Regions from separate parts of the Pseudomonas sp. 300 genome, predicted to be linked through region 2. Evidence: predicted binding sites of a transcription regulator. Region 2 holds the regulator's gene; each other region holds the start of a gene.
The links. Region 2 encodes sigma-54, which starts transcription at its own class of promoters, with help from an activator protein. Its sites were predicted from a motif close to ANTGGCATNNANNTTGCTNT; they were not measured.
Positions count from the first base shown of each region.

Region 1: a site for sigma-54 is predicted at 9,263-9,282, ahead of Q7W83_RS18085 (circularly permuted type 2 ATP-grasp protein). Genes of this name have one in related genera too.
Region 3: a site for sigma-54 is predicted at 4,042-4,061, ahead of flgB (flagellar basal body rod protein FlgB). Genes of this name have one in related genera too.

Region 1 is NZ_JAVLRV010000002.1:2,563,624-2,573,992, forward strand. Features, by position in the region: gene Q7W83_RS18050 (magnesium and cobalt transport protein CorA) at 1-275, shown strand, start outside; gene Q7W83_RS18055 (amidotransferase) at 371-1,093, opposite strand; gene Q7W83_RS18060 (3-hydroxyacyl-CoA dehydrogenase NAD-binding domain-containing protein) at 1,189-3,333, opposite strand; gene Q7W83_RS18065 (acetyl-CoA C-acetyltransferase) at 3,358-4,563, opposite strand; gene Q7W83_RS18070 (c-type cytochrome) at 5,156-5,977, shown strand; gene Q7W83_RS18075 (transglutaminase family protein) at 6,053-6,862, opposite strand; gene Q7W83_RS18080 (alpha-E domain-containing protein) at 6,859-7,809, opposite strand; gene Q7W83_RS18085 (circularly permuted type 2 ATP-grasp protein) at 7,822-9,231, opposite strand; gene Q7W83_RS18090 (ribonuclease E inhibitor RraB) at 9,684-10,025, opposite strand; gene Q7W83_RS18095 (hypothetical protein) at 10,243-10,369, opposite strand, start outside.
Region 2 is NZ_JAVLRV010000001.1:943,337-953,705, reverse strand. Features, by position in the region: gene murA (UDP-N-acetylglucosamine 1-carboxyvinyltransferase) at 1-327, opposite strand, end outside; gene Q7W83_RS04320 (BolA family protein) at 350-589, opposite strand; gene Q7W83_RS04315 (STAS domain-containing protein) at 703-1,008, opposite strand; gene Q7W83_RS04310 (MlaC/ttg2D family ABC transporter substrate-binding protein) at 1,005-1,646, opposite strand; gene mlaD (outer membrane lipid asymmetry maintenance protein MlaD) at 1,658-2,125, opposite strand; gene mlaE (lipid asymmetry maintenance ABC transporter permease subunit MlaE) at 2,125-2,922, opposite strand; gene Q7W83_RS04295 (ATP-binding cassette domain-containing protein) at 2,922-3,731, opposite strand; gene Q7W83_RS04290 (KpsF/GutQ family sugar-phosphate isomerase) at 4,007-4,981, shown strand; gene Q7W83_RS04285 (KdsC family phosphatase) at 4,981-5,505, shown strand; gene lptC (LPS export ABC transporter periplasmic protein LptC) at 5,513-6,085, shown strand; gene lptA (lipopolysaccharide transport periplasmic protein LptA) at 6,072-6,620, shown strand; gene lptB (LPS export ABC transporter ATP-binding protein) at 6,620-7,345, shown strand; gene Q7W83_RS04265 (RNA polymerase factor sigma-54) at 7,530-9,023, shown strand; gene hpf (ribosome hibernation-promoting factor, HPF/YfiA family) at 9,098-9,406, shown strand; gene ptsN (PTS IIA-like nitrogen regulatory protein PtsN) at 9,419-9,883, shown strand; gene rapZ (RNase adapter RapZ) at 9,886-10,369, shown strand, end outside.
Region 3 is NZ_JAVLRV010000002.1:3,230,066-3,240,434, reverse strand. Features, by position in the region: gene Q7W83_RS21305 (flagella synthesis protein FlgN) at 77-544, opposite strand; gene flgM (flagellar biosynthesis anti-sigma factor FlgM) at 593-919, opposite strand; gene flgA (flagellar basal body P-ring formation chaperone FlgA) at 1,087-1,848, opposite strand; gene Q7W83_RS21290 (chemotaxis protein CheV) at 1,930-2,862, shown strand; gene cheR (protein-glutamate O-methyltransferase CheR) at 2,909-3,736, shown strand; gene flgB (flagellar basal body rod protein FlgB) at 4,104-4,511, shown strand; gene flgC (flagellar basal body rod protein FlgC) at 4,515-4,958, shown strand; gene flgD (flagellar hook assembly protein FlgD) at 4,974-5,708, shown strand; gene flgE (flagellar hook protein FlgE) at 5,741-7,060, shown strand; gene Q7W83_RS21260 (ribonucleoside-diphosphate reductase subunit alpha) at 7,333-10,227, opposite strand.

The DNA.
Region 1 (10,369 bases), on a different contig from region 2:
AGATGGAAGACCTGACAACCCTGGCGGACATTGCCAGCCAGACCATTGAAGTCGGGGTATTGCTGGAGGCGTCACGGCAGAGCGTGGTGCAGCGCAAGTTTGCGGCGTGGGCGGCGATTCTGGCATTCCCGACGGCGGTGGCCGGTATCTACGGGATGAACTTCCAGAACATGCCGGAGCTGACCTGGCATTACGGGTATTTCGCGGTGCTGGGGTTTATTGCGGTGGGGTGTGTGAGTTTGTGGGCGAGCTTCAAGAAATCGGGGTGGTTGTAGTCGATACCGCGTCGTATGTGAACCCGCTGGCAACCAGCGCCTACAAAGGAAACGCAAACCTCTGTAGGCGCTGGTTGCCAGCGATGCTTTTAGCGTTAAACCGTTTCGGGTTTGTGCGCCACAAACCGCATCATCCACTCCGCAACGGTAGCGCCATGATGCTCATGCTCGAGGCTCGCCATGCCTTTGGTATAAACCTGTTCGCCCAACGCTTCCTGACGAATATCCAGCAAGGCTCGCGAGTAATCGTGAATGAATTCCGGGTGCCCCTGGAAACACAGCACCTGGTCGTTGATGTGGTACGCGGCGAACGGGCAGAAATCGCTGGAGGCGATGACCGTGGCGTTTTCCGGCAGCGTCGTTACCTGGTCCTGGTGGCTGATCAACAACGTCAGTTCTTCCCGCACCGGGCTCATCCACGGCGCCTTGGCCGCCAGTTTGTAGCTGTGAGTGCCGACACCCCAGCCCTGGGTCGCACGTTCGCTTTTGCCGCCCAGCAGCAGTGCCAGCAACTGATGGCCGAAGCACACGCCGAGCAGTTTGTCGCCGCGCTCGTAACGGGTCAGCAGGTAAGCCCGGAGGGTTTCAATCCATGGGTCGGTGCCGAAGGAATCGGCTTTGCTGCCGGTGACGAGATAGGCATCAAAGGTCTCGTCATCGCTTGGGTACTCGCCCTGCATCACGTTGTAGACAGTGAACTCGGCCGCGATGGGTTGTTGCGAAAACAGACGCTGGAACATCTGCCCGTAACCCTGATATTGATCGACCAGTTCCGGACGCAGGATGTCGGTTTCCAGAATGCAGATGCGTAACGACATAAAAAATACCTGACACGTGATGGGAATAATGCACACCCCAGAGCCTGCCTCGAAACACCGTCCCAAGGCAAGCCCCGCGAGTCGTCATCGGTCCCTTAAAATACCTCCCCCTTGGCCGCTTTCTCCAGCAGCAATGCGGGTGGCGCGAACCGTTCGCCATACTGCTCGGCCAGGTATTGCGCACGCGCGACAAAGTCCTTCACACCGTACTGGTTGATGAACTGCAGCGCACCGCCGGTCCAGGCCGCAAAACCGATGCCGAAGATCGAGCCAACGTTGGCATCCGCGGTCGAGGTCAGTACGCCCTCCTCCACGCAACGCACGGTTTCGATGGCTTGCACGAACAGCAGGCGATCACGCACGTCCTTTGGTGAGATCTGCCCGTCAGTCTTCTCGAAACGGCTTTTCAGCTCTGGCCACAAGTGCTTCTGGCCGCCGACCGGGTACTCGTAGAACCCCCCTCCTGCCGCTTTGCCCGGACGTTTGTATTCGTTGAGCAGCAAGTCAATCACGGCAAACGCCGGGTGCTCAATCAGCGGTTTCCCTTCTGCTTGCAGGTCTTTGGCCGTTTGCTGGCGGATATGGCTCATGAGGCTGAGGGAAACTTCGTCGGAGATCGCCAGAGGCCCGATGGGCATGCCGGCCTTGCGCGCTTCGGTCTCGATCATCGGCGCGCTGACACCCTCGCCGAGCATGGCAATGCCTTCGTTGGTGAAGGTGCCGAACACTCGCGAAGTGAAGAAGCCGCGGCTATCGTTGACCACAATCGGGGTTTTCTTGATTTGCAGGACGAAATCGAAACCGCGGGCCAGGGTTTCATCGCTGGTATTGGCGCCCTTGATGATTTCCACCAGCGGCATTTTTTCCACAGGACTGAAGAAATGCAGGCCGATGAATTTGCTCTGATCCGGCACGGCGGTGGCGAGGCCGCTGATGGGCAAGGTCGAGGTGTTGGAAGCAATCACGGCGTCCGGGCCGACGACTTTTTGTGCGGCAGAGGAGACCTTGGCTTTCAGTTCACGGTCTTCGAATACCGCTTCAATGATCAGGTCGCAACCGGCCAGATCAACGTCATTCTCAGTGGTTTTAATCCGCGCCAGCACCGCATCGCGCTGCTCGGCACTTAACTGACCGCGGGCAACTTTTTTGTCCAGCAACGTCGCTGAATGAGCCTTGCCCTTTTCCGCCGCCGCGAGGTTGATGTCCTTGAGCACTACTTCGATACCGGCCGAAGCACTGACGAAGGCAATCCCGGCCCCCATCATCCCCGCGCCCAGAACACCCACGCGACGTGTCACATAAGGTGCAACCCCTTGAGGTCGTGAGCCGCCGGCATTGATCTCGTTGAGCTGGAGCCAGAAGGTGCCAATCAGATTTTTCGAGACTTGACCGGTGGTCAGCTCGGTGAAGTAACGGGTTTCAATCAGGTGCGCCGTGTCGAAATCCACCTGCGCGCCTTCCACTGCGGCGCAAAGAATCTTCTCCGGTGCGGGCATGCAACCTTGGGTTTTAGTGCGCAGGATCGACGGCGCACTCGCCAGCATCTGCGCGACTTTCGGGTTCGACGGCGTACCGCCAGGTATCTGATAACCCTTCACGTCCCAACGTTGTACCGCCGTCGGATTGGCCAGAATCCAGGTGCGCGCCTTGCTCAGCAGCTCATCGTGATCCACCGCCAACTCATCGATCAAACCTGCCTGCAGGGCTTGTTGCGGACGGACTTTCTTGCCTTCAAGCAGATAGGGCAAGGCTATTTCCAGACCGAGCATCCGGACCATGCGCACCACCCCGCCACCGCCCGGCAACAGGCCAAGGGTGACTTCCGGCAAGCCGAGCTGCACCGATGAATTGTCCAGCGCGACGCGGTGATGACAGGCCAGGCAGATTTCCCAGCCACCGCCCAGCGCCGCACCGTTGATCGCGGCGACCACCGGTTTGCCCAGGGTTTCCAGCGTGCGTAATTGGCCCTTGAGGGTCAGCACCATGTCGTAGAACGCTTTGGCTTCAGGCTTGCCGACCTTGATCAGTTCATTGAGGTCGCCGCCGGCGAAGAAGGTCTTCTTGGCGGAGGTAATGATGACGCCGGCGATACTTTCTTTTTCAGCCACTAAACGGGCCACACACGCAGCCATGGCCTCGCGGTAAACCGCGTTCATGGTGTTGGCGCTCTGGCCCGGCATGTCGATGGTCAGGACGACAATCTGGTCCTGCCCTTTTTCGTAACGAATGGCTTCGGTCATGGAGGGTTTCCTTGAAATCGTGGCTCAGAGGCGTTCGATGATGGTGGCAATGCCCATGCCGCCGCCGACACACAGGGTCGCGAGGCCATAGCGCAGGCGCCGGGATTCCAGTTCATCGAGCAGCGTGCCGAGGATTGCGCAGCCAGTGGCGCCGAGCGGATGCCCCATAGCGATGGAGCCGCCGTTGACGTTGACCTTGTCCGGGTCGATGGCCATGTCCTTGATGAATTTCAATACGACAGAGGCAAACGCCTCGTTGACCTCGAACAGGTCGATGTCTTCGACCCGCAGCCCGGCCTTGGCCAGCGCTTTTCGGGTGGCCGGCGCCGGGCCGGTGAGCATGATGGTAGGGTCAGTGCCGGTGACCGCCGTGGCGACGATTCGCGCCCGTGGCTGCAAGCCGAGCGCCCGCCCCTTGGCTTCGGAGCCGATCAGCATCAACGCTGCGCCATCAACGATCCCGGAACTGTTGCCCGGCGTGTGCACGTGGTTGATTCGCTCGACGTGGCTGTAGACCCGCAATGCCGTGGCGTCGAAGCCCATTTGCCCCATCATCTCGAAGCTCGGCTTGAGTTTGCCCAGGCCTTCCAGGGTGGAGTCGGCGCGGATGAACTCATCGTGATCGAGCAGGATGATGCCGTTCTGGTCCCGCACCGACACCAGCGATTTGCTGAACGAACCATCGGCCCGCGCCCGCGCCGCTTTTTGCTGAGAGTGCAGCGCGTAGGCATCGACGTCCTGGCGGCTGAAGCCCTCGAGGGTGGCAATCAGATCGGCGCCCACGCCTTGCGGGGTGAAATGGCTGTGCAAATTGGTTTCCGGGTCCAGCGCCCAGGCGCCGCCATCGCTGCCCATCGGCACACGGGACATCGACTCGACGCCACCGACCACCACCAGGTCTTCAAAGCCGGAACGCACTTTCATCGCCCCGAGGTTGACGGCCTCCAGCCCCGACGCGCAGAAGCGGTTGATCTGCACGCCCGCGACGCTGACGTCCCAATCGGCCACCTGGGTCGCAGTCTTGGCGATGTCCGCACCTTGATCACCGACCGGCGTCACACAGCCCAGCACCACGTCGTCGACCTGACTGGTGTCGAGCGAAGTGCGCTGCTCCAGAGCCCTGAGCAACCCGGCCACGAGGTTCACGGGCTTGACGCTGTGCAACGCGCCATCGGACTTGCCCTTGCCACGGGGCGTGCGTAACGCGTCGAAAATCAAAGCTTGGGTCATGACGTCCTCGAACCTGGCAGTGAAAATACTGAGCCCTCACCTTATGCCTAGCCACCGCCGATTCAATGACCACAATGCTCACCGGCGTTGACGGACACGCTCAGACGGACGGTAGTGTGCTACCGGATTGACTGTTTCCGGACACCGACATGTCTAGCAAACGGGCGGCAAAGAAGCTGGCAATAGGCCTCATGCCATTTTTAAAGCAATAAGTGCGTTCTCCATACGAAAGGGATCTAAACCACGAGTGACGCGGGCCCTAAGGTGAACATATGCGAAGTTGTCGTCGGGTTTTGCCGAGGCGCTCGCCCTACAGGAAGTGCAACGCTCTGCCGTCATGGAGATATGCAGGCAGGCATCAGGAAATAACAAAAAAGGCGGTCAAGCCATGTTCAAACACTCGAAAGTACGTCAAGCCGGGCTCATTCTTTTCGCCACTACGCTGTTGTTGATTTTGCCGAACCTGACCAAGGTGATCGGCTGAGTCTTTTATTGAAAAACCGGCGCACGTTTTCCATCGCCTCTTAAAAATGTGACTGGCTCGCTATCCGGGCCAGCGTGGGTGTGCCAACCTTTGCGGCACTTCCACGACATGGACGGCGATCTGTTGAAAACGCTCATTTTGTTCGGGGCCTTGCTGCTCAGCACGCCTCTGTTTGCAGCACAGCTGAACCTGGAGCTGGGCGGGCAAAGTCGCACCTGGCAGACCGAGGAATTGCTCAAGCATCCTCAGGTTCAGACCCTCACCATTACCAACGACGTTTCCTACAAACGGGACATGAGTTATCGCGCCGTGCCCTTGGCGGCGCTGTTGACCGGCATCCAACCTGACGATCACCTGCAAGCGGTAGCCCTGGATGGTTTTGCCGCCGAACTGGCGGCCGCGCCGCTGCTCAATACGCACGGTGCCCGAGCGTGGCTGGCGATTGAGGACCCGGCCAAACCGTGGCCGGCGCTGTCGGCAGGCAAGCCGAGTGCCGGGCCGTTTTATCTGGTCTGGACCGACCCGCAAGCGGGCAATATCAGTCCCGAGCAATGGCCCTTTCAAGTGGCGCACATCAAACGCATGGCGCCGGTGGCCGAGCGCTTCCCTGCCCTGCTGCCGGACCCGGCGCTTAAGGCGGACGATCCGGTGAATCTGGGGTTTGCACTGTTTCAGAAGAACTGTCTGGCGTGCCATCGATTGAACGGCGCCGGGGATGCGCAGTTCGGACCGGATCTGAATATTCCGTTTAATCCGACGGAGTATTTTGGCGCGGACTTTTTGAAACGGTACATCCGTGATCCGCAGAGTTTGCGGCAGTGGCCGCAGGCAAAGATGCCGGGGTTTGCTCCACAGGTGCTGCCGGATGGGGATCTGGACATGTTGGTGGGGTATTTGAAGCATATGGCCGGGCGCAAAGTTAAACCCTGAAGCAAGCCCCGGCCTGACGCGGTCCCTTGCAGGAGCTGGCTTGCCAGCGCCTGCAAGGTTGTGCGGCGTTCCGGCTTACTGCTGCTGGACTGAAATCACCGGCATCGGCGTCGGCGACACAAACACCTTCGCATGCATCTGCTCACACCCGCCGCCCCGACGCATCCCGCGCACCGGGCAAGCATCCAGGTAATCCAGGCCCACCGCCAGCTTCAAATGCCGCTCCGGCCGTGCCAGTTCGTTCGTCACGTCGAAGCTGTACCACGCGTCATCGAGCCAGGCTTCCGCCCACGCGTGGCTGGCCAGATGCTCGCTGTTCTCGCTGTACAAATAGCCCGACACATAACGTGACGGAATGCCCAGGCTGCGGGCGCAGGCGAGAAACGCGTGCGTGTGGTCCTGGCACACACCCGAACGCCCGGCGAAGGCTTGCGCAGCGCTGGTGTCCACTTCGGTGGAGCCCGGCGTGTAGGTCATGTGTGAATTCAGGCCATGCATCAAATCGATCAGCGCCGTACGATCCCGGCGCTTTTTGCATTCTTTCTCGGCAAACGCACGCAACGCTTCGTCGGCTTCGGTCAGGCGCGTGAAACGCAGGAACGGCAGCGCCGACTGGCTCTCGTGTTCGGCTTCGCGCAGTTCGTCGATATCGACCTGGCCACGGGCGCCGATGATGATCGCTTCATGCGGCTCGTCCATGGTCAGCACGTGCAGGATGTTGCCGAACGGATCGAGTTGCGCGCGCACCGGGCGCGGCAGGTCGAGTTGCCAGCTGAGCACGTGCTGGCGCTCGCTGTCGTGAGGGGTCAGTCGCAGGTACTGGATGCTCGCCCGCACCTGATCTTCGTAGTGATAGGTGGTCTCGTGGCTAATGGAAAGTCTCATGCAGCCTCCAGGTAGGAACTGTGTATGGCGTTACCCAACTGGCGCACCAGCGGGATGAACTCGGTCAGCCAGGCATGCAGGCCTTCGTCGAGAATTTCGTTGATGCCGGTGTAGCGCAGGCGTGCGTCCATTTCGGCGGCCAAACGTTGCGCAGGACGGCCATTGGCCCCCGGCAGTTGAGCGAGGATCTGGTCGATTTCTTCGGTGCAGGCGCGCAGGGATCGCGGGACATCGGCGCGCAAGAGCAGCAACTCGGCCACATGCCGGGCGCCAGGGGCGTCGCGGTAGATTTCGGTGTAGGCCTCGAACGACGACAAGGCTCGCAACAAGGCACTCCACTGGTAATAGGCGTGAGCCGTGCCGTCGCTGACCGCTTCGGCCTGATCGCCCGCCATTTCGTAGCGCGCATCGAGCAGGCGCAAGGTGTTGTCAGCCCTTTCGATAAAGGTGCCCAGACGAATAAACCGGAACGCATCGTTGCGCATGATCGTGCCGTAGGACGCGCCACGAAACAGATGGGAACGCTCCTTGATCCACTCGCAGAACCGGCTCATGCCGTAGCGACTCAAGCCTTGCTCGGCAATGCCGCGAATTTCCAGCCACGTGGCGTTGATGTTTTCCCACATGTCCGCGGTGATTCGCCCCCGCACGGCATGGGCACTGGCCCGCGCCGAACCGAGGCAGCTGTAAATGCTCGCCGGGTTGGCCGCGTCCAGGGCGAAAAAGTGCAGCAGCCGTTCGGCATGCAACTCGCCGTGGCGTTCGAGGTAATCGTCCAGGGTGCCGGTAATCAGCAGCGGCATGGCGAGCTCATGCAGACCATCCCCGCGACCATCCTGTGGCATCAGTGACAGTGAATAACTGATGTCGAGCATCCGTGCGAGGTTTTCCGCCCGCTCCAGGTAACGCGACATCCAATACAAATCCGAGGCAGTTCTACTTAACATGGCAGGCTTCCTTCAATCCTCGACCACCCAGGTGTCCTTGGTTCCGCCGCCCTGGGAGGAGTTCACCACCAGGGAGCCTTCACGCAAGGCGACACGGGTCAAACCACCGGGCACAACCCGGGTTTCGCGGCCAGACAATACAAACGGACGCAGGTCGATGTGGCGTGGTGCGATGCCATTTTCGACAAAGGTCGGACAGGTCGACAGGGACAACGTCGGTTGCGCGATGTACGCGTGGGGCTTGGCCTTGATCCGCTCGCGGAAGGATTCGATTTCCGCCGCTGTCGCCGCCGGCCCCACCAGCATTCCGTAACCGCCGGAACCCTGGGTTTCCTTGACCACCAGATCCGGAAGATTGGCCAGCACGTGGGACAGTTCAGAAGGATTGCGACACTGGAACGTCGGCACGTTTTTCAGGATCGGTTCCTCATCGAGGTAGAAACGGATCATGTCCGTCACAAACGGATACACCGATTTATCGTCCGCGACCCCGGTGCCGATGGCATTCGCCAGCACCACGTTGCCCGAGCGGTAGGACGACAGCAGCCCCGGCACGCCGAGCATCGAGTCCGGGTTGAACGCCAGCGGATCGAGGAACGCATCGTCGAGGCGACGGTAGATCACATCCACCGCTTTCGGCCCGTCGGTGGTGCGCATGAACACCTTGTCGTCCCGCACGAACAGGTCCGCGCCTTCTACCAGTTCAACGCCCATTTCTCGCGCAAGGAACGCATGCTCGAAAAACGCGCTGTTGAAGCGACCCGGTGTCAGCACCACCACGCTCGGGTTGTCGATGGGGCTGGAGCTTTTCAGGGTGTCGAGCAACAGGTTCGGATAGTGGTCGATAGGGGCGATGCGCTGGGCCGAGAACAACTCGGGGAACAGTCGCATCATCATCTTGCGGTCTTCGAGCATGTAGCTCACGCCGCTGGGTGTACGAAGGTTGTCTTCGAGCACGTAGTACGTGCCGTCGCCATCGCGCACCAGGTCGACGCCGGAGATGTGCGAATAGATATCCCGATGCAAATCCAGCCCCTGCATCGCCAACTGGTATTGCTCATTGGCCAGCACTTGCTCGGCCGGGATGATGCCGGCCTTGATGATGCGCTGCTCGTGATAGAGGTCGGCGAGGAACATGTTCAACGCCTTGACCCGCTGGATGCAGCCGCGTTCGACAATCCGCCACTCACTGGCGGGGATGCTGCGCGGAATGGTGTCGAAGGGAATCAGGCGCTCTGTCCCCTGCTCGTCCCCGTAGAGCGTGAAGGTAATCCCGGCGCGATGAAACAACAGATCGGCCTCGCGTCTCCGTTGTGCCAGAAGCTCGTCAGGCGTTTCGGCCAGCCAACGGGCAAACTCCCGATAATGCGGACGGACCTGGCCGCCGGCATCGTACATCTCATCAAAATAGGTGCGGATCATGCCGTACTCCTTGTCACCCGGACATCTAGGCTTCGCAAGGCCCGTGCCATCGGCAGAAACGCTTTAATATCAATCAGTTGGATAATCACGCCATTAGCACCGCACCAATCCTGTGCGGTAAATGCCCCAACCTGATCGCCCCCGCTTCATTGCGAAGCAATGCTTTCGCCTATCACCAGCATAGTCAGAGTTGATTTCAGTGCCCGGCAGTTGGTGCGGATAATCGGCGCATTCGCTGGAAATGCTTACTGAACTTCCCTTTTAGCCGCCTGCTCGGGCGGCTTTTTTTTGTTTCCGGATTTGTGCCCGGTGGCGTGGCAGCCAGTTTTGCGGAGATTGGGAGGACGCCACCGCCAGCAAGCCGGCTCCTACACAGGTCGGCGTTGAATCCACAAACGAAAACGGCCAACCCGTAGGTCAGCCGTTAGTGGATGTTGTCGCTGTTCATAGTGTTATGCGAGTAGCCCTCGTACCTCCTGCTTGACGCCCCATCCTTCGATGATGCCACCCAAAGGCTCGACCACCGCCTCGAAATCCTGCTCAAAGTCGCCGATGCCGTCGTAGGTGGCGGACATCACTTTGCTCAGTTCCAGGGCCCATGCGCCGTCGTCCCGTACGCTGATCTGTGCATTCATGGATTCGCCGGAATAATGCCCTGCCGCCCTGCGTGCCCGCTCCTCGTCCGGAAAAATGGCGTAGAACTCGATGGGATGGAAACGTGAAAAGTCAAAACCGCCTTCTTTCATGCGGCGCAGCACCGAGCTGCTGATGTCTTCTTGATAGGCTGTGCTCATGAAACGTCCTCCTGAACCGATGGATAGACTTTCCGTACTCCCGACGCCTGCAACCGAATGGTGCAAGCATTGCGGCAACCACGTTGCCGAGGGGAAACAAGCATGTAGCTGACAAGACCAGACCTTAGCGATCCAATCGCTGATCTCGATTGCAGAGTAGCCTCAAGTAAGCGCCGCTGCCAAGGCCTGGTGTTTCAAGAGTGTGCCAGAGAGTGTTTCAGACGGGAGTGATGCCGAGGATTTGTATGCTGTTCTGGGACTTGAGATTCTTGACGCTCGCATCAGCAGTGCGCCCTTCCAGATCGTTCAGATCCAGTTCGGCAGCGACAGGAAGGAGACGGGCC
Region 2 (10,369 bases):
GGCTTCACCGAAGCGGGCAACCATCGGGCCCAGCACCAGGATCGACGCACGCATGGTTTTAACCAGTTCGTACGGAGCAATCAGGGTCTTGATGGTGCGCGGGTCGATTTCGACGCTGAGTTTCTCGTCGATCACCGGCTCGATGCCCATGCGACCGAACAGCTCGATCATGGTGGTGATGTCGTGCAGGTGCGGCAGGTTGGCAACCGTCACCGGGCCATCGCACAGCAGGGTTGCAGCCAGGATCGGCAGGGCAGAGTTCTTTGCCCCGGAAATGCGGATCTCGCCATCAAGACGAGCGCCACCGGTAATAATCAATTTATCCATAAGAATCTCGACGCCCTTGGGCTCAGGTGCGCTCGGCCCAGGCCGCGCTGCTGAAAAATTTCATAGTGACCGCATGGATGCTGCCATCGGCGATCCATGGGTTCAAATGGGCATAGATGCTTTGCTGACGCTTGACCGGGCTCAGTGCCGCCAGTTCATCGCTAATCACGTTCAGCTGAAAGTTGCAGCCTTCGCCTTCAACTTCCACCTGGATTCCTGGCAGCTTTCCTTCAAGGAAGCTCTTCACTTCTACGGCCTGCATGCTCAACCTCAATCGGCGCCCTGTGCGCGCGGGTCGGACATCATACAAAAAAGCCCCGCGCCTGCGAACCCCGCGAAGCAGGACTCTGACGGGGGGCTTCTCTGTCGATGCGGTTAGGGATGCGCCAACAGCTCGGTCAATTCGCTGACCTGAGCAATTTCGCGCATGTCTTCGGGCATCGCGCGGATGCTCAGCGGCTTGCCGGCCTCCTGCGCATCCCGAATGAAACACAGCAGCAGCGACAAGCCGACACTGCTGGATTTCAGTACCGCCGAGCAATCCACCACCAGTGCGGGGGCCTTGCTGGCCTTGATCAGCGCCTGGCCCTGCTTGCGCAGGCCGGGGCCGGTACGGTAATCCAGCATGCCGCTGAGCATCAGCTCACCGGATTCGCTCATGCGAATGGCCGATACACTCATTGGGTCTGCTTCTCGCTGGCTTCCTTGGCTTTGGCGACTTCACCGGCCCAACCATTGATGGTCTTGTCCAGGTCGTTGCCATTGCGCTGCATCGCATCAGCGAACTGATCGCGGAACAGCTTGCCGATGTTGATGCCGTTGATGATCACGTTACGCAACTTCCACTCGCCGTTGATCTTTTCCAGTGTGTAGGACACAGGATAGATCGCGCCGTTGCTGCCCTTGACCGTCATGCCAACGCTGGTGCGGTCTCCCGACTCATCCTTGGCAGGGTCGACGACGATGCCCTGGTTGTTGTACTCCAGCAGGGCGTTGCCATAGAACTGGAACAGGCCCTTTTTGAAGTTTTCTTCGAAGGTCTTCATTTGCGCAGGCGTGGCCTTGCGCGAATATTTGACCGTCATGATGCTCTTGGAAATGCCCTCGGCATCCACGACAGGGCCGACGATGGTGTTCAGCGCTGTGTAAAAGTCCTGCGGGTCCTGCTTGTACTTCTCTTTGTTGGCCGACAGATCCGCCAGCAAGCGGGTCGTGGTGTCTTGAACCAGTTCGTGCGCGGAAGGCGCCGCCACGGCGTTAGCCATCAACGGCAGAGCCGCGAGTAATACCAACAGGCCACGTCGCAAGGTAGAGATCATTCAAAAGCTCCTCATTTGGCGTCTTTGCTAACGGTATTGAGCAGGAATTTACCGATCAGGTCCTCGAGCACCAGCGACGACTGGGTGTCGTGGATGGTTCCACCATCCTTGAGCAAGCCTTCTTCGCCGCCCACGCTGATACCGATGTATTTCTCGCCCAACAGGCCAGCCGTCAGGATAGATGCAGTGGAGTCAGTCGGCAGGTTATCTACGCGCTTTTCCAGTTGCATCGTCACTCGACCGGTGAAACTGTCGCGGTCCAGATCGATCGCCGTGACCTTGCCGATGGTCACACCGGCCATGGTCACTTTAGCTCTGACCGTCAAACCGGCGATATTGTCGAAATAGGCATACAGTTTATACGTATCGGTGGTTGCGCTCGGGGACAGGCCACTCACCCGCAACGCCAGCAACAGCAAAGCCAGGATGCCAGCCAGCAAGAAAAGGCCGACACCGATTTCCAGGGTGCGGTTTTGCATCAGAAATCTCCAAACATCAAGGCGGTCAGAATAAAGTCCAGGCCGAGTACAGCCAACGAGGCATACACAACGGTCTTGGTAGTGGCACGACTGATCCCCTCGGATGTGGGCTCGCAGTCATAGCCTTGGAATACGGCGATCCAGGTCACGACAAAAGCGAAGACTATGCTTTTGATAATGCCGTTCAGCACATCGTCCGCAAAGGTCACGCTGTTTTGCATGTTCGACCAGTAGGAACCTTCATAGACACCCAGCCAGTCGACGGCCACCCACGAACCGCCCCAGATACCCACCACGCTGAAAATCATCGCCAGCACCGGCAGGGAAATGAAGCCGGCCCAGAGGCGCGGGGCAATGATGTATTTGAGCGGGTCGACACCAATCATTTCGAGACTGGACAACTGCTCGGTGGACTTCATGTTGCCGATTTCAGCCGTCAGGGCCGAACCGGCGCGCCCGGCGAACAACAACGCCGTGACCACAGGACCCAACTCACGCAACAACGTCAGCGCAACCATCTGCCCGACCGCCTGTTCCGAACCATAGCTGGACAGGATGTTGAACCCCTGCAGCGCCAGCACCATGCCGATGAACACCCCGGAGACCACGATGATCACCAGGGACATCACGCCCACCGAATGCAATTGCTTGATCAGCAGCCCGAACCCGCCACCGATGCCGCCACGGCCGAGCAAGGCATGGAACAGGAAGATCGCCGAACGGCCGAACACCGCCATCACATCAATGCCGCCGTGACCGAAACGACGTACGCGTTCTAATAGTGAAATCTTGCGCATCAACGCTTCCCCAGAAGATCTGCGCGGTAATCCGTCGCTGGAAAGTGGTATGCGACCGGACCGTCGGGATCGCCGGTCATGAATTGACGAATTCGAGGCTCCTGCGAATTCATCAGCTCCTCGGGAGTGCCCTGCCCCAACACTTGCCCGTCGCCCACTACATAAATGTAATCGGCGATGCTGGCCGTCTCGGCCAGATCGTGGGAAACCACGATACTGGTGATACCCAGCGCATCGTTAAGCAAACGGATCAGGCGCACCAACACGCCCATTGCGATAGGGTCCTGGCCGACAAAGGGTTCGTCATACATGAGAATCTGCGGATCCAGGGCAATCGCCCGCGCCAGCGCGACACGGCGCTTCATGCCGCCGGACAGCTCGTCAGGCATCAGGTCGATGGCGCCACGCAGGCCAACGGCCTGTAATTTGAGCAGGACAATGTCCCGGATCATTTCTTCCGGAAGCTCGGTATGAACGCGTAGCGGAAAGGCGACGTTCTCGAACACATCGAGGTCGGTAAACAGTGCGCCACTTTGGAACAGCACACCCATGTGCTTGCGCGCGTCGAACAAATCGCTGCGCGAAAGCTTCGGCAGGTTTTGACCGTTGACCCAGACTTCGCCCTTGGTAGGACGCAGTTGTGCGCCCATCAAACGCAGCAATGTGGTCTTGCCACACCCGGAAGGCCCCATGATGCCGGTGACCTTGCCGCGTGGAATACGGATATCGACGTTATTGAAAATGCTGCGCGAACCGCGCTTGAAGGTCAGTCCCTTCAGCTCGACCGCGTAGGCGTTATCGGCACTCATCTAAACTCCTTGCGATGCAGCCTCTCACTCGGACGCCTGACTTTCTGGCGAAAGCACATACATCCCGGGCAGGCCGAACTGGCGGCGAACTATATCACTGCAAAGGCCAAGCGCCCAAGCTCCAAGCCGGGCCATATTCAGTAGCATGACAGGCAAAAAGCAGCATTTAGAGGGTTTCGGAAGAAGGGAATGTCAAAGCGCGACGAACTTGCGTGAGGGTTTTGATCATTACCGCTATAATCGCCGCCTTTTCATCAGGCTATACGATTTCTGACATGAGCCAATCCAGCGACCTGATTCAATCAGCACAACGCACCATCCGCCTCGAACTGGAAGCCGTACAAGGCTTGCTGCCCCATATCGACGCAGATTTCGTACGCGCTTGCGAGATGATTCTGGCCAGCAAAGGCCGCGTGGTCGTGGTCGGCATGGGCAAATCAGGGCACATCGGCAACAAGATCGCGGCCACCCTGGCCAGCACCGGCACCACGGCTTTCTTCGTACATCCGGCTGAAGCCAGCCACGGCGACATGGGCATGATCACCCGCGACGACATCATCCTGGCCCTGTCGAACTCCGGCTCCACCAACGAAATCGTCACCCTGCTGCCGCTGATCAAGCGCCTGGGCATCAAACTGATCAGCGTGACCGGCAACCCCGACTCACCGCTGGCCAAGGCTGCCGAGGTCAACCTCAACGTGCACGTGGAGCATGAAGCCTGCCCGCTGAACCTGGCACCGACGTCGTCGACCACCGCGGCGCTGGTCATGGGCGATGCTCTGGCCGTTGCGCTGCTCGAAGCCCGCGGTTTCACCGCTGAAGACTTCGCGTTTTCCCATCCCGGTGGTGCGCTGGGCCGACGCCTGTTGTTGAAAGTGGAAAACGTCATGCACGCCGGGCAAGAGCTGCCGCAAGTCCAGCGCGGCACTCTGCTCAAGGACGCGCTGATGGAAATGACCCGCAAAGGCCTGGGCATGACCGTGATCCTCGAAGCCGACGGCAAACTCGCCGGGATCTTCACCGACGGCGATTTGCGCCGCACCCTGGATCGCAGCATCGATATCCATAGCGCGACGATCGACCAGGTCATGACCGCCCACGGCAAGACTGCTCGCGCCGAGATGCTCGCGGCCGAGGCACTCAAAATCATGGAAGACCATAAAATCAACGCGCTGGTCGTGGTCGATAGCGAAGACCGCCCGGTCGGCGCCTTGAACATGCACGACTTGCTGCGTGCGGGAGTAATGTAATGAGTGCGGACCTGCTGCAACGCGGCAAACAGATAAAACTCGCGGTATTCGACGTCGACGGCGTCCTGACCGACGGACGCCTGTATTTCCTTGAAGACGGCAGCGAATTCAAGACATTCAACACACTCGACGGCCAGGGCATCAAGATGTTGATGGCAGCGGGCGTGCAGACGGCTATCATCAGCGGCCGCAAGACCCCGGTGGTCGAGCGACGGGCGAAGAACCTCGGTATTCCCCACCTTTATCAGGGCCGCGAAGATAAACTGGTGGTGCTCGACGAGCTTCTCGCCCAGCTCAATCTAAGCTATGAACAAGTCGCCTACCTCGGCGACGACCTGCCAGACCTGCCGGTGATTCGCCGCGTCGGCCTGGGCATGGCGGTGGCCAATGCCGCCAGCTTCGTGCGTGAACACGCCCACGGCATCACCCAGGCCCGTGGTGGCGAGGGTGCCGCTCGCGAATTCTGCGAATTGATCCTGCGCGCCCAGGGCCGCCTCGATGCGGCCAACGCCGCGTACCTGTGAGCCAACTATGCTGAGCAAGAAATTTCGTAACATCCTGGTGTTCGGTTGCATCGCAGCGATTTTTGCTGCGGTCGGCTACTGGAACATCAGCCCGGAACGCTTCCTCGACAAGCCAGTGGCTACAGTCAATGAGAGCGAAATCGACTACTACGCGATCAACGCGCACAGCGTGCAGTACCTGCCGGATGGCAAACTGCAGTACGAGATGACGTCCGACAAGGTTGAACATCTGAAAGCGACCGAAGTGACGCTGTTGACCAACCCGGACCTGAACCTGTTCCGCGGCACCCAGTTCCCTTGGCACGTCCAGAGCGAACACGGCGAAGTCAACCCGGACGGCACTCAGGTCGAACTGATCGACTCGGTGCGCATCACGCGCTTCGACGAGAAAAACCGCAAGACCCTGATTACCTCCACCCGCATGACCGTGTTCCCGCAACAGCAATATGCGCAGACCGAGCAACCCGTTAGAATCGACGGCGCTGGCGGTGTATCGACTGGCAAGGGAATGAAAGCGTATTTGAAAGAAAGCAGGATACACCTGCTATCGAACGTAAGAGGACAGTATGAGGCTCGTTAAAACTCTCCCTATTTTGCTCGGTCTGGGCGCAGCACTGGGAAGCGTGAGCGCCTGGGCTCTGCCGAACGATCAACAGCAGCCTATCCGTATTCAGGCCGACGACGCCCAACTGGACGACAAGAACGGCATTGCCACCTATAAAGGTGACGTGATCATCACCCAAGGCTCGATGATCGTTAAGGGCAATACTGTGACCATGACCCGCACCCCTGCGGGCGACATCGACGTGGTGACTTCGGTGGGCAACCTCGCCTACTTCGAACAACTGCAAACGGCAGGCGACACCAAGCCCGTTCAGGGCTGGGGGGTCACCATCCAGTACCACGCCTCGCAAGACCGCGTCGTGCTGATCGATCGCGCCAAAGTTGTCGATAAAGACGGCAACGTCACCCAAGGCGAGAAAATCGTCTACGACACCAATAAAAAGCTTGCCAGCGCCGGTCGTGCCACAGGGACCAATGTGACCGAATCGCGTCCGCGCATCGACATGGTGATCCAGCCGAAAAAGAAAACCGAAGAGCAAAAGGCCCCGTAATGGCAACTCTGAAAGCTCAGCATCTGGCCAAGAGCTACAAGAGCCGTCAGGTCGTGCGCGACGTCAGCCTGTCCATCGACAGCGGTCAGATCGTCGGCCTGCTTGGCCCTAACGGCGCCGGTAAAACCACCTGCTTCTACATGATTGTCGGCCTGGTTCAGGCCGATCAGGGCCGCGTCCTGATCGATGATCTGGACGTCAGCCACCAGCCGATGCACGGTCGTGCAAAGGCCGGTATCGGCTATCTTCCGCAAGAAGCGTCGATCTTCCGCAAACTCTCGGTCGCCGACAACATCATGGCGATCCTCGAGACCCGCAAGGAACTCGACAAGGCCGATCGTCGCAAAGAGCTGGAAAGCCTGCTGCAGGAATTCCACATCAGCCACATCCGCGACAACCTCGGCATGAGCCTGTCCGGTGGCGAACGCCGCCGCGTGGAAATCGCCCGGGCACTGGCGACCAACCCGAAATTCATCCTCCTCGACGAACCGTTCGCCGGTGTGGACCCGATTTCGGTGGGCGACATCAAACAGATCATCTACCACCTCAAGGCCAAGGGCATTGGCGTGCTGATCACTGACCACAACGTCCGTGAAACCCTGGATATCTGCGAAACCGCCTACATCGTCAACGATGGCCAACTGATCGCCGAAGGTGACTCGGCCACCATCCTGGCCAACGACCTCGTGAAAGAAGTCTATCTGGGCCACGAGTTCCGTCTGTAAGCGCTGAGGTGTCTGGCTGGTTGTCCGTGCGCTTGTCTCGATAAAAAATCAATAGTTTTTTATTGTTACAGCGCTCTAGGCAAACGCTACGGTTTCGGGCATATAATTTGCTTATGTTTGGCGCTTCGGCGCCCTGTAGTGGATGGCGCATGCGCGCCGGCGAATAAGGTGTTTAGCCCCTGCCATGAAACCATCGCTAGTCTTGAGAATGGGCCAGCAGCTGACGATGACACCGCAGCTGCAACAGGCCATCCGCCTGCTCCAATTGTCGACCCTGGACCTGCAACAGGAAATCCAGGAGGCCCTGGAGTCCAATCCGATGCTCGAACGCCAGGAAGAAGGCGACGACTTCGATAACGCCGACCCCTTGGCCGACAAAGCCGAACAGCAACCCAATGCCGACGTCTCGGAACCCTCCTACCAGGAAACCGCCCCGACGGTGGACAACCTCGAGGAAGGTGACTGGAACGAGCGCATTCCCAACGAGCTGCCCGTCGACACCGCCTGGGAAGATGTCTACCAAACCAGCGCCAGCAGCCTGCCGAGCAACGATGACGACGAGTGGGACTTCACTACCCGTACATCCGCCGGTGAGAGCCTGCAAAGCCACCTGCTGTGGCAGCTGAACCTGGCGCCGATGTCCGACACCGATCGCCTGATCGCCGTAACCCTGATCGATTGCATCAACAACCAGGGTTACCTGGACGAAACCCTCGAGGAAATCCTCGAAGCCTTCGACCCTGAACTCGACATCGAACTGGACGAGATCGAAGCCGTCCTGCATCGCATCCAGCAATTCGAACCTGCCGGCATCGGAGCCCGCAACCTGGGTGAATGTCTGCTGCTGCAATTGCGCCAGCTGCCGGCCAAGACACCTTGGCTGGCCGAGGCCAAGCGCCTGGTCAGCGATTACATTGATTTGCTCGGCAGCCGTGACTACAGCCAGCTGATGCGCCGCATGAAGCTCAAGGAAGATGAACTGCGCCAGGTGATCGAACTGGTCCAGAGCCTCAACCCGCGCCCTGGCTCGCAGATCGAATCCAGTGAAGCCGAGTACGTCGTACCCGACGTGATCGTGCGCAAAGACAACGAGCGCTGGCTGGTCGAACTGAATCAGGAGTCGGTGCCACGGCTGCGGGTCAATGCCCAATATGCCGGTTTTGTGCGCCGCGCCGACACCAGCGCCGACAACACCTTCATGCGCAATCAGTTGCAAGAGGCCCGCTGGTTCATCAAGAGCCTGCAAAGCCGCAACGAAACCCTGATGAAAGTTGCCACCCAGATCGTCGAGCATCAGCGCGGTTTTCTGGAATACGGCGACGAAGCGATGAAGCCGTTGGTACTGCATGACATCGCCGAAGCGGTGGGCATGCACGAATCGACGATTTCGCGGGTGACCACACAAAAATTCATGCATACCCCTCGGGGCATATATGAGCTGAAGTACTTTTTCTCCAGCCACGTCAGCACGTCCGAAGGCGGTGAATGCTCGTCCACAGCGATCCGCGCGATCATCAAAAAACTGGTTGCCGCTGAAAATCAGAAAAAGCCGTTGAGTGACAGCAAGATCGCTGGTTTACTGGAGGCACAAGGCATTCAGGTGGCTCGCCGCACCGTCGCCAAGTACCGCGAATCCCTCGGGATCGCGCCTTCGAGCGAACGCAAGCGGTTGATGTAGAGCCACGCCACAGCGTTCCAGTGGTAGATCATCTGGTCTACCGCTTTATGCACTGGCAACGAAGGAGAAGCTGTATGCAAGTCAACATCAGTGGACACCAACTGGAAGTGACCGAACCTCTTCGCACCTACATCGGCGAAAAACTCGAACGGTTAGAGAGGCATTTCGACAAGATCACCAACGTGCAGGTCACGATGACGGTCGAAAAGCTGAAGCAGAAAATCGAAGCCACGCTGCATATTCCCGGCAATGAAGTGGTCGCCAACGCGGAACATACCGATATGTACGCGGCGATCGACGCATTGACCGACAAGCTGGATAAACAACTCAAAAAGCATAAGGAAAAGACCCAGAGCCTCCTCCAGGGCGCGACCGGTCGTTAACACTCCCAACCCATGATCCGACTTGAAAGCATCCTGACCCCCGGCCGTTCCCTCGTGAACGTGCCGGGCGGCAGCAAAAAGAAAGCCCTCGAGCAAATTGCCAACCTGATCGCCCGGGAAGTGCCGGATCTGGAGATGCAAGTTGTCTTCGAGGCGTTGATTGCCCGTGAAAAACTCGGCTCGACCGGTTTTGGCAACGGCATCGCCATTCCTCACTGCCGCCTCAAAGGCTGTATCTCGCCCATCAGTGCCTTGATGCACCTGGACGCTCCCATCGATTTCGACGCCATCGATGGCGCCCCGGTTGACCTGCTGTTCGTTCTGCTGGTCCCGGTAGCCGCTACCGATGCGCACCTGGAGCTACTGCGCCAGATCGCCAGCATGCTCGATCGCAAGGAAGTGCGCGAAAAACTGCGCAGCGCTCCGAGCAATGAAGCCTTGTATCAGGTTGTCCTGAACGAGCAAAACGGGCAGTAATCATGCGTTTGATCATCGTCAGTGGCCGCTCCGGCTCAGGTAAAAGCACCGCGCTCGATGTTCTCGAAGACAACGGCTATTACTGCATCGACAACCTGCCTGCCGGGTTGTTGCCGGAACTGGCCGAGCGCGCGCTGATCCACACCGAACTTGCGCAGCCGCTGGTGGCCGTCTCCATTGACGCGCGCAACTTGCCGAGCCACTTGAGCCGGTTTCCGGAACTGCTCGAAGAAGTTCGCAGCCGACATATCCAATGCGATGTCCTGTACCTGGACGCCGACGAAGAAACCTTGCTGAAGCGTTTTTCGGAAACTCGCCGTCGTCACCCGTTGAGCAGCGCCAACCGCTCGCTGGCCGAGGCGATCAACGATGAAACCAACCTGCTCGGGCCGATTGCCGACCTCGCCGATCTCAAGGTCAATACCACCAACCTGAACCTGTATCAGTTGCGCGATACCATCAAGTTGCGCCTGCTGAACCAACCGG
Region 3 (10,369 bases), on a different contig from region 2:
GACAAAATATGACTACGGCTGGCCATTATATTGCCAGCATGTTGCTAGTCTTGATAGGGCGTGGTCATTTGCGGGCTCAAGCCTGACTGAGCGGGCGCGGCTTCGCAAGCTTGGCGGTTGATCCGCGGGCATCATAAAGCGCTGGCGGTTCACCGCCGGTGAGGATTTTCAGCTGATTGGCCGTGGCGGCCTGCTGGACCAGGATTGACTGGCCATTATTGGCGTTCGCCGCCTGGCATTGAGCCAGTAGATCGGTCAGCACATCGCTTTGGGCCAGCAACTGCTCGCCAATGCTCGAGTGGCTGGCTAATTGCTCCAGGCCGTCTCGATTGGTGGGCAGGTTGAGGCTGGCGAGGATTTCACTGCGCTTGCGGCCATGCTGTTCAAGCAGAATGATCAATGCCTGTTTCTGCGCCAGAATTTCTTCGAGCAGTGGCATGTCGCGACCGTGCAAGGCGAGGGACTCGGTTTGCAGTAACTCGAGCAAGTGTTGCGCCGGAGCAAAATCGTCGGTGATCAGTTGCAGTAAATTAGTGTCGTGCATGGCTGGCCTTGGGTTTTAAGCGTCCAAAAGCCTGGCGCGGGCCGTGGCCTAGCGCTGGGCTTCGAAGTTGAGCAGTTTGCTGGCTACACGGTTGCTGTCGACTTTATAGCTGCCATCGGCAATCGCTGCTTTCAACTCGGCCACGCGGGCTTTGTCGACGGCAGGCTGATCGCGCAGCTTGTCAGTGACCTGTTGCAACTGTTGAGCCTCATGGCTGAGGTGTACCGATTCCCCGCTTTTGACGGCAGTGGCCTGTTCGGCCGGGGTAGTCAGCGGCGCGGATTTGCCGGCTTCGGCGGTTTCCTTGGCAACGCTGGTACGTGTACTGCCCGTAAGTGACGAGGAGCTGTTCAAACGGCTGAAATCGATGACCATGGTAAAAAACCTCTGAGTATTTGGACGCTTGCCATGTTTTCGGCTCTCCCTGTGAAAACTTTAGACTCATTTATCAAATGAGCCCGCATGCGCCAGCACTTCTCCTGCATGCGGCACAGTTTAGGGAACAGCCTCGGCCAACGCCACATCTTCACGAGCAGAGAATCCTACATGGACACTTCCACCTGACCCGGCGCGGTCACTTGCGCCTTGATGACCCTTCTGGAATTGAGGTTTTTCACGCGTATCTGCTCGGCCATGCCGCCATTGGACAGGGCCTCGCCGGGCATTCGCACGCTGAGCGTACCACTGCGAGCGGTAATCACCACCTGATCGCCTTTGCGAATGACTTCCGCCTGTTCGAGATGGACGAGGGTAATTACCTGATCGGTGACCATTGGTCGGGTAAGTCGTTGGCCGATCGCCTGGTCGACAGACGTGAGGTAGCCCTGGCCAAGCAGGCTGATGTCGCGCTCGCGCAACATCACGTCATCGGGCTCGACAATCCCGGTGCGGCGCAGGGGCCGGGTGACGGTCACAACATCGCGAAACAGGCGGACTTGAGCGGGTACGAAGACCGTCCAGGGTGATGAGCCCTCGCAGCGAACCTTGACCGTTACCCGTCCCAGCGGCTTGGCCGGGCTCTCGAGGCTGGCTGTCAATTCCTTGTCGCACATGGGCATGCGCAGACGCGAGTCGAGCTGGTTTACCTGGATTTCGTAGCGACCTTCCGTTTGACTGGTAGCCAGGTAGTCTTCTACGGTGAATTCAAGAAAGCCCTGGGTGACGCCGATAAGCATGTCAGGCAAGGTAACCGCGTCAGCAAGGGCAGGGCTGCCAGCGTTGAACAGGCAAACGGCCGGCACCGCACAGAGCAATCTGCGGAAGAAGGATGTCAGGCGTCGGAAAAATGTCGGTTCTGTGTTCATAAGAGTTAAAAAGCAAGCGCCGTGCCGTTTAGTGATGAATGTGCGTCGCAACACACTTAGCGTTGGTGTAGGAGTCTGGGCATGGCTGGTGTAATGGATTCGGTAAACCAGCGCACGCAACTGGTAGGGCAGAATCGCCTGGAGCTGTTGTTGTTCCGTCTCGACGGCCAGCAGCTGTACGGGATCAACGTGTTCAAGGTTCGCGAGGTGCTGCAATGCCCCAAGCTGACCCTGATGCCCAAGTCCAGTCCTGTCGTGTGCGGTGTGGCAAATATTCGGGGGGCGACCATTCCGATCCTAGATCTGGCAATGGCGACCGGTTCCGGGGCGCTTAAAGATCAAAGCAATCCCTTCGTGATCATCACGGAGTACAACACCAAGACCCAGGGTTTCCTGGTGCGCTCGGTGGAACGCATCGTCAACATGAACTGGGAGGAGATTCATCCGCCTCCCAAGGGGACCGGGCGCGATCATTACCTGACGGCTGTGACTCGGGTCGACAATCAGTTAGTCGAAATCATCGACGTCGAGAAAGTGCTGGCGGAAGTGGCACCGACGCCGGAAGCGATTTCCGTCGGCGTGGTCGATGTCGAAACCCAGCACAAGGCGCTGTCGCTGCGGGTGCTGACGGTCGATGACTCGTCGGTGGCGCGCAAGCAGGTCACGCGTTGCCTGCAAACGGTCGGTGTCGAAGTGGTGGCGTTGAACGACGGACGGCAAGCGCTGGATTACCTGCGCAAGCTGGCCGACGAGGGCAAGAAGCCGGAAGAAGAGTTCCTGATGATGATCTCCGACATCGAGATGCCGGAGATGGACGGGTACACGCTGACGGCCGAGATCCGCAACGACCCGCGCATGCAAAAGCTTCATATCATCCTGCATACTTCGTTGTCGGGTGTGTTCAATCAGGCGATGGTCAAGAAAGTCGGTGCCGATGACTTCCTGGCCAAATTCCGTCCTGATGACCTGGCATCCCGGGTAGTCGACCGGATCAAAGCAGCAGATATCAGCTAGGGGCCTTCTGCCCCTGGTGGTTAATACGATTTAAGAGGCGGCATCATTGTCTACGGGTAATTCGGATTTCGAACAGTTCCGGGTCTTCCTGGAAAAAGCCTGTGGCATTTTGCTCGGTGAAAACAAGCAGTATCTGGTCTCGAGCCGTCTCAACAAACTGATGGAACAGCAAGGCATCAAGTCTTTGGGTGAGCTGGTTCAGCGCATCCAGACCCAGCCGCGCAGCGGTTTGCGCGAGATGGTGGTGGATGCCATGACGACCAACGAAACCCTGTGGTTTCGTGACACCTATCCGTTTGAAGTCTTGAAGAACAAGGTGCTGCCCGAAGCCATCAAGGCGGCTCCGGGGCAGCGCTTGCGAATCTGGTCGGCGGCCTGCTCTTCGGGTCAGGAACCGTATTCGCTGTCGATGTCCATCGACGAGTTCGAGCGGGTCAACATGGGCCAGTTGAAGATGGGCGTGCAGATCGTTGCCACTGACCTGTCCGGCACCATGCTGACCAACTGCAAGACTGGCGAGTACGACAGCCTGGCCATCGGCCGCGGTTTGTCGCCCGAGCGTCTTCAGCGTTATTTCGACCCGAAAGGGCCGGGGCGCTGGGCCATCAAGGCACCCATCAAGAGTCGGGTGGAGTTTCGCTCGTTCAACCTGCTGGACAGCTACGCGAGCCTCGGCAAGTTCGACATCGTGTTCTGTCGCAACGTGCTGATCTACTTCTCCGCCGAGGTGAAGAAAGACATCCTGTTGCGCATCCACAGCACGCTGAAGCCGGGCGGTTATCTGTTCCTCGGGGCGTCCGAGGCGCTGAACGGTTTGCCGGACCATTACCAGATGGTCCAGTGCAGTCCGGGGATCATTTACCAGGCGAAGTGATGGCTTTGCGGTATCGAAAAAACGGGAGTCCTCAGGGGCTCCCGTTTTTTTATGCCTGGTGATTTCCCGCCAACACCGCTAAACCCTGTGGGAGCGAGCCTGCTCGCGATGGCGTCGTGTCAGCCAACATCAATGTATGTGTTACACCGCTATCGCGAGCAGGCTCGCTCCCACAGGGGATGGCGGTGTTCTTGAAAGGGGTGATAAGCGGCAGAAAAGCGGCAGGCGGCGGAAACCCGTTGCCGCTTTTCTGGCATTGCCGCTTTGCCCCTGCCCGCAAAGCCCCGGTTTACGGGGTTTTATAAATTGGCACGCCGCTTGCTATGTCCATCGTACGAAAAATCAGGTCACCCGAAGGTTTCCCGACATGAGCATCAGCTTCGATAAAGCGCTCGGTATCCACGAACAAGCCCTGGGCTTCCGCGCTCAGCGTGCCGAAGTCCTGGCCAACAACATTGCCAACGCCGACACCCCGAACTACAAGGCCCGGGATCTGGACTTCTCGAAAGTGCTCGCTGAGCAGAACGAGAAAACCAAGAGCGGCACGTTCGCCTTGAACATGACCAACAACCGTCATATCGAAGCCGAAGGCATGGGCAATGGCGACGAGTCGCTGCTGTATCGCACGCCGATGCAACCGTCGATCGACCAGAACACCGTGGATGCTCAGCTGGAACAGTCGAACTACGCGGAAAACGCGATCAACTTCCAGGCCAGCTTCACCCTGCTCAACAGCAAATTCAAAGGGCTGATGTCAGCCCTTCGCGGAGAGTAAGTTATGTCCCTATCCAGTGTTTTCAACATTGCCGGTAGCGGCATGAGTGCGCAAACCACGCGCTTGAACACCGTGGCCTCGAACATCGCCAACGCCGAGACCGTTTCGTCGAGCATTGACCAGACCTACCGCGCGCGTCACCCGGTGTTCGCCACCATGTTCCAGGGCGGGCAGAGCGGCGGCAGCGATTCGCTGTTCCAGAACCAGGAGGCAGCCGGTCAAGGCGTGCAAGTGCTGGGCGTCGTCGAAGACCAGAGCAATCTGGATGCGCGTTACGAGCCGAACCACCCGGCGGCCGATGCCAAGGGCTACGTCTACTACCCGAACGTCAACGTGGTGGAAGAAATGGCCGACATGATTTCCGCGAGCCGTTCGTTCCAGACCAACGCCGAAATGATGAACACCGCCAAAACCATGATGCAGAAGGTCCTGACCCTCGGTCAGTGATAAGGGGCGACTCAGATGAGTGTTACCGATACCACCAGCAGCCTTAGCCTCAAAGACATCCTGGCCAACTCTTCGATCAAGACCAACACCAGTGCCGACGGTCTGGCGGCCGCCACGAACAGCGCCACCGGCAAACAGGCCCTGGGCAAGGACGCGTTCCTGCAGTTGCTGGTGACACAACTGAAGAACCAGAACCCGCTGGAGCCACAGGACAACGGCGAGTTCGTTGCCCAGCTGGCGCAATTCAGCAGCCTGGAAGGCATCACCACGCTCAACACCACCGTGGGCGGTCTGGCGAACAACCTGGCGGGCAGCTTGAGCTCGTCCCAGGCGTTGCAGGCGTCGTCGCTGGTGGGCCGTTCGGTCATCGCGCCGGGCGACAAGGCGGTGGTCGACACCACCAAGAGCTTCACCGGTACAGTCGCCGTGCCTGCCGAGGCCGATCCGGTCAAGGTCAAGATCACCGATGCCGAAGGCAAGGTGATCCGCACCATCGACCTGGGCAAACAGAAGGCCGGCAACGCCAGCTTCATCTGGGACGGCAAGAACGAAGCCGGTGAAGTGGCCAAGGCGGGTACGTACACCTTCGGCGCCACTGCGACTTACGACAGCAAGGCGACTTCGCTGGTCACCTACCTGCCGGCCACCGTCACCAGCGTGACCATCAGCCAGACTGGCGGTGAGTTGATGCTCAATCTGGCCGGGCTGGGCAGCGTTGCCCTGTCCAAAGTACAAACCATTGGTATGTAAGAGCCGACTAACCCGGCACAAAGGAGTGGAATATGTCTTTCAATATCGGCCTTAGCGGTCTCTATGCAGCCAACAAACAACTGGACGTGACGGGCAACAACATCGCCAACGTCGCGACCACCGGTTTCAAATCGTCCCGTGCGGAATTCGAAGACGTTTACTCGGCCACCAAGCTGGGGTCGGGCAGCAAAACCATCGGTAACGGCGTACGCCTGGCCAACGTTTCCCAGCAGTTCACCCAGGGCGACATCAACAACACCGGCAACGTGCTGGACATGGGCATCAACGGTTCCGGCTTCTTCGTGCTGAACACCAACGGCTCGCTGTCCTACACCCGTGCCGGTACGTTCAAGGTCGACAAGGACGGTTACGTTACCAACACCGATGGCACTGCACGTCTGCAGGGCTACGGCGTGGATGCCAATGGCAAGATCCTCAACGGTGTGTTGACCGACCTGCGTATCGATACCTCGAACCTGGCGCCGAAAAACACCTCCACGGTGTCGTCGACGATCAACCTGAATTCCACCGCACTGGAAATCAATCAGGCGCTCGTCCCGTTCGATCCGACCAAAGAAGCCTCTTTCACCAAGCAGTTCGGTACCAAGGTGTACGACACTCAAGGTAACGAGCACACCATGGACCAGTACATGGTCAAGACGGGTGCGAACACCTGGAAAACCTACACCCTGATTGATGGTCGCAACCCGGATGGCACCGACCCTAGCCCTACCGCGGTTCCGTTGAACCCGCCGGTCGCTTCGACCATGGTGTTCGATACGTCGGGCAAGCTGGTTTCGGTCACCACACCGGCCGTTCCGGCGCCGATCGTCAGCCCTGACCTGAAGGTCACCGGCTGGGTTCCCGGCACCGTGACCAATGGCGTGTGGAAAGCCAACGGCGCTACTTCCGGCGTCATTACGGTCTCCATGGACAAAACCACGCAATTCAACGCCGATACTGCGCGTTCGATTCCTTCGCAGAACGGTTACGCCACCGGTCAGATCACCAACCTGACCATCGACGGCAGCGGCGTGATGCTCGCCAACTTCAGCAACAGTCAGACCAAGGCCATCGGCCAGATCTCCCTCGCCAGTTTCACCAACGAACAGGGTCTGCAGCCTGTCGGCGGCACCAGTTGGAAAGAAACCTTCGCGTCGGGTATCCCGGGCTACGATGCACCGACCACCGGTACGTTGGGTGAGATCCACTCCAACTCGCTGGAAGAGTCCAACGTCAACCTGACCAGCGAACTGGTCGACCTGATCAAGGCGCAGAGCAACTACCAGGCGAACGCCAAGACCATTTCGACCCAGAGCACCATCATGCAGACCATCATTCAGATGACCTGATGCAGGTTGGCTGATTGCTGCACAAAGAACCCCTCGCAAGAGGGGTTTTTTTATGGCCGGGATTTTGTGTTGTGTGCCGGGTGTTGGGTTGTTTGTGATGGCGCCATCGCGAGCAGGTTATGTGCGCAGATGATCAAATGTGGGAGCCAGCCTGCTGGCGATGGCGTTATACCAGTCACCACATTCCTCAGGGCAAAAGAAAACCCCTGACCAATCCAGAGGACTGATCGGGGGTTGTCGGGTAAGCGCCTCGCGGCGCCTACAGGCTCAGCTTATTGGCAAGCTTCGCAATCCGGCTCGTCGATGGCGCAAGCCTTCGGTACTGGAGCAGGGCCGGCAGGAGCAGCCAGGACCGAATCTTCACCGTGGTTGCCGCCGCTGGAAACAGCGTTCAGCTTGCCGGTGTTGATGGTCGACTTCTCGGTGCTGGTCGCGGCCAGGGCACGGAGGTAGTAAGTGGTTTTCAGACCACGGTACCAGGCCATGCGGTAGGTCACGTCCAGTTTCTTGCCCGAGGCGCCAGCGATGTACAGGTTCAGCGATTGAGCCTGGTCGATCCACTTCTGGCGACGGCTGGCCGCGTCAACGATCCACTTGGTGTCCACTTCGAAAGCAGTCGCGTAGAGCTCTTTGAGTTCTTGCGGGATGCGTTCGATCTGTTGAACCGAACCGTCGTAGTACTTCAGGTCGTTGATCATGACCGAGTCCCACAGACCGCGAGCCTTCAGGTCGCGAACCAGGTACGGGTTGATCACGGTGAATTCGCCCGACAGGTTCGATTTCACGTAGAGGTTCTGGTAAGTCGGTTCGATCGACTGCGAGACGCCAGTGATGTTGGCGATGGTCGCGGTCGGTGCGATGGCCATGATGTTGGAGTTACGGATGCCTTTCTGTACACGGGCGCGAACCGGTGCCCAGTCCAGGGATTCGTTCAGGTCAACGTCGATGTACTTCTGGCCACGCTGCTCGATCAGGATCTGTTGCGAATCCAGCGGCAGGATACCTTTGGACCACAGCGAACCCTGGAACGTCTCGTACGCGCCGCGCTCGTCGGCCAGGTCGCAGGAGGCCTGGATCGCGTAGTAGCTGACCGCTTCCATCGACTTGTCGGCGAACTCGACGGCAGCGTCGGAACCGTAAGGAATGTGCTGCAGGTACAGCGCGTCCTGGAAGCCCATGATGCCCAGACCGACCGGACGGTGCTTGAAGTTGGAGTTCTTCGCTTGTGGCACCGAGTAGTAGTTGATGTCGATTACGTTATCGAGCATGCGTACGGCGGTGTTCACGGTGCGTTCCAGCTTGGCGGTGTCCAGCTTGCCGTTGACGATGTGGTTCGGCAGGTTGATCGAGCCCAGGTTGCAAACGGCGATCTCGTCCTTGTTGGTGTTCAAGGTGATCTCGGTGCACAGGTTCGAGCTGTGGACCACGCCGACGTGCTGCTGCGGGCTGCGCAGGTTGCACGGGTCTTTGAAGGTCAGCCATGGGTGGCCGGTTTCAAACAGCATGGACAGCATTTTGCGCCACAGGTCTTTGGCCTGGATGGTCTTGAACAGCTTGACCTTGCCCGGGTACTCGGTCAGGGCTTCGTAGTACTCGTAACGCTCTTCGAAGGCCTTGCCGGTCAGGTCGTGCAGGTCCGGAACCTCGGATGGCGAGAACAGGGTCCACTTGCCGTCATCGAAGACACGCTTCATGAACAGGTCAGGGATCCAGTTGGCGGTGTTCATGTCGTGGGTACGACGACGATCATCACCTGTGTTCTTGCGCAGCTCGATGAACTCCTCGATGTCCATGTGCCAGGTTTCCAGGTAGGCACACACAGCGCCCTTGCGCTTGCCACCCTGGTTGACGGCAACGGCGGTGTCGTTCACCACTTTCAGGAACGGTACGACGCCCTGGGATTTGCCGTTGGTGCCCTTGATGTAAGAACCCAGTGCACGAACCGGGGTCCAGTCGTTGCCCAGGCCGCCGGCGAATTTCGACAACATGGCGTTGTCGTGGATCGCGTGGTAGATGCCCGACAGGTCATCCGGCACGGTGGTCAGGTAGCAGCTCGACAGCTGTGGACGCAGGGTACCGGCGTTGAACAGGGTCGGAGTCGACGACATGTAGTCGAAGGACGACAGCAGGTTGTAGAACTCGATCGCACGGTCTTCTTTGTTCTTCTCTTCGATTGCCAGGCCCATGGCCACGCGCATGAAGAAAATCTGCGGCAGTTCGAAGCGGATGCCGTCCTTGTGGATGAAGTAACGGTCGTACAGGGTTTGCAGGCCCAGGTAAGTGAACTGCTGATCGCGCTCGTGGTTGATCGCCTTGCCGAGTTTTTCCAGGTCGAAGGTGGCCAGGACCGGGTTCAGCAATTCGAATTCGATACCTTTGGCGATGTAGGCAGGCAAGGCCTTGGCGTACAGGTCGACCATTTCGTGGTGGGTCGCGCTCTCGGCGACGCCCAGGAAGTTCAGGCCTTCGGCACGCAGGGTGTCCATCAGCAGGCGGGCGGTCACGAACGAGTAGTTCGGCTCACGCTCGACCAGGGTACGGGCGGTCATCACCAGGGCGGTGTTGACGTCGGTCAGGGCCACGCCGTCGTACAGGTTTTTCAGGGTTTCGCGCTGGATCAGGTCGCCGTCGACTTCTTCCAGGCCTTCGCACGCTTCGGTGACGATGGTGTTCAGGCGACCCATGTCCAGAGGAGCAAAGGTGCCATCGGCGCGGGTGATGCGGATCGACGGGTGAGCGTTGACCGCTTCTTCTGCCGGGGCGTGGGCAGCGCGCTCTTTCGAACGACCGTCACGGTAGATCACGTAGTCGCGAGCCACTTTCTGCTCGCCGGCACGCATCAGGGCCAGTTCGACCTGGTCCTGGATTTCTTCGATGTGGATGGTGCCGCCCGACGGCATGCGACGCTTGAAGGTCGCGGTGACTTGTTCGGTCAGACGGGCAACGGTGTCATGGATTCGCGACGAAGCGGCAGCGGTGCCGCCTTCAACTGCGAGAAACGCTTTGGTGATCGCGACGGTGATTTTGTCATCGGTGTAAGGAACGACAGTGCCGTTACGCTTGATCACGCGCAGTTGGCCAGGCGCGGTGGCGGACAGATCCGAAGTCGAATCAGCGGCCTGCGGCAAGGTGCCCTGCGGGTTCTCGCGAGTTGTGTCGGTTTGCATGGGGGTGTGTCTCCACATTCTCTATGTTTGTTTGAGCACCTTCATGGTGCCCACCGTTCTGTCCTGAAGCACTACAACCGACGGGCGTCGGGCATAACAACTTCGGGACAGTAGGAAAAAGGCTAATGATGCCGCGTCCCTG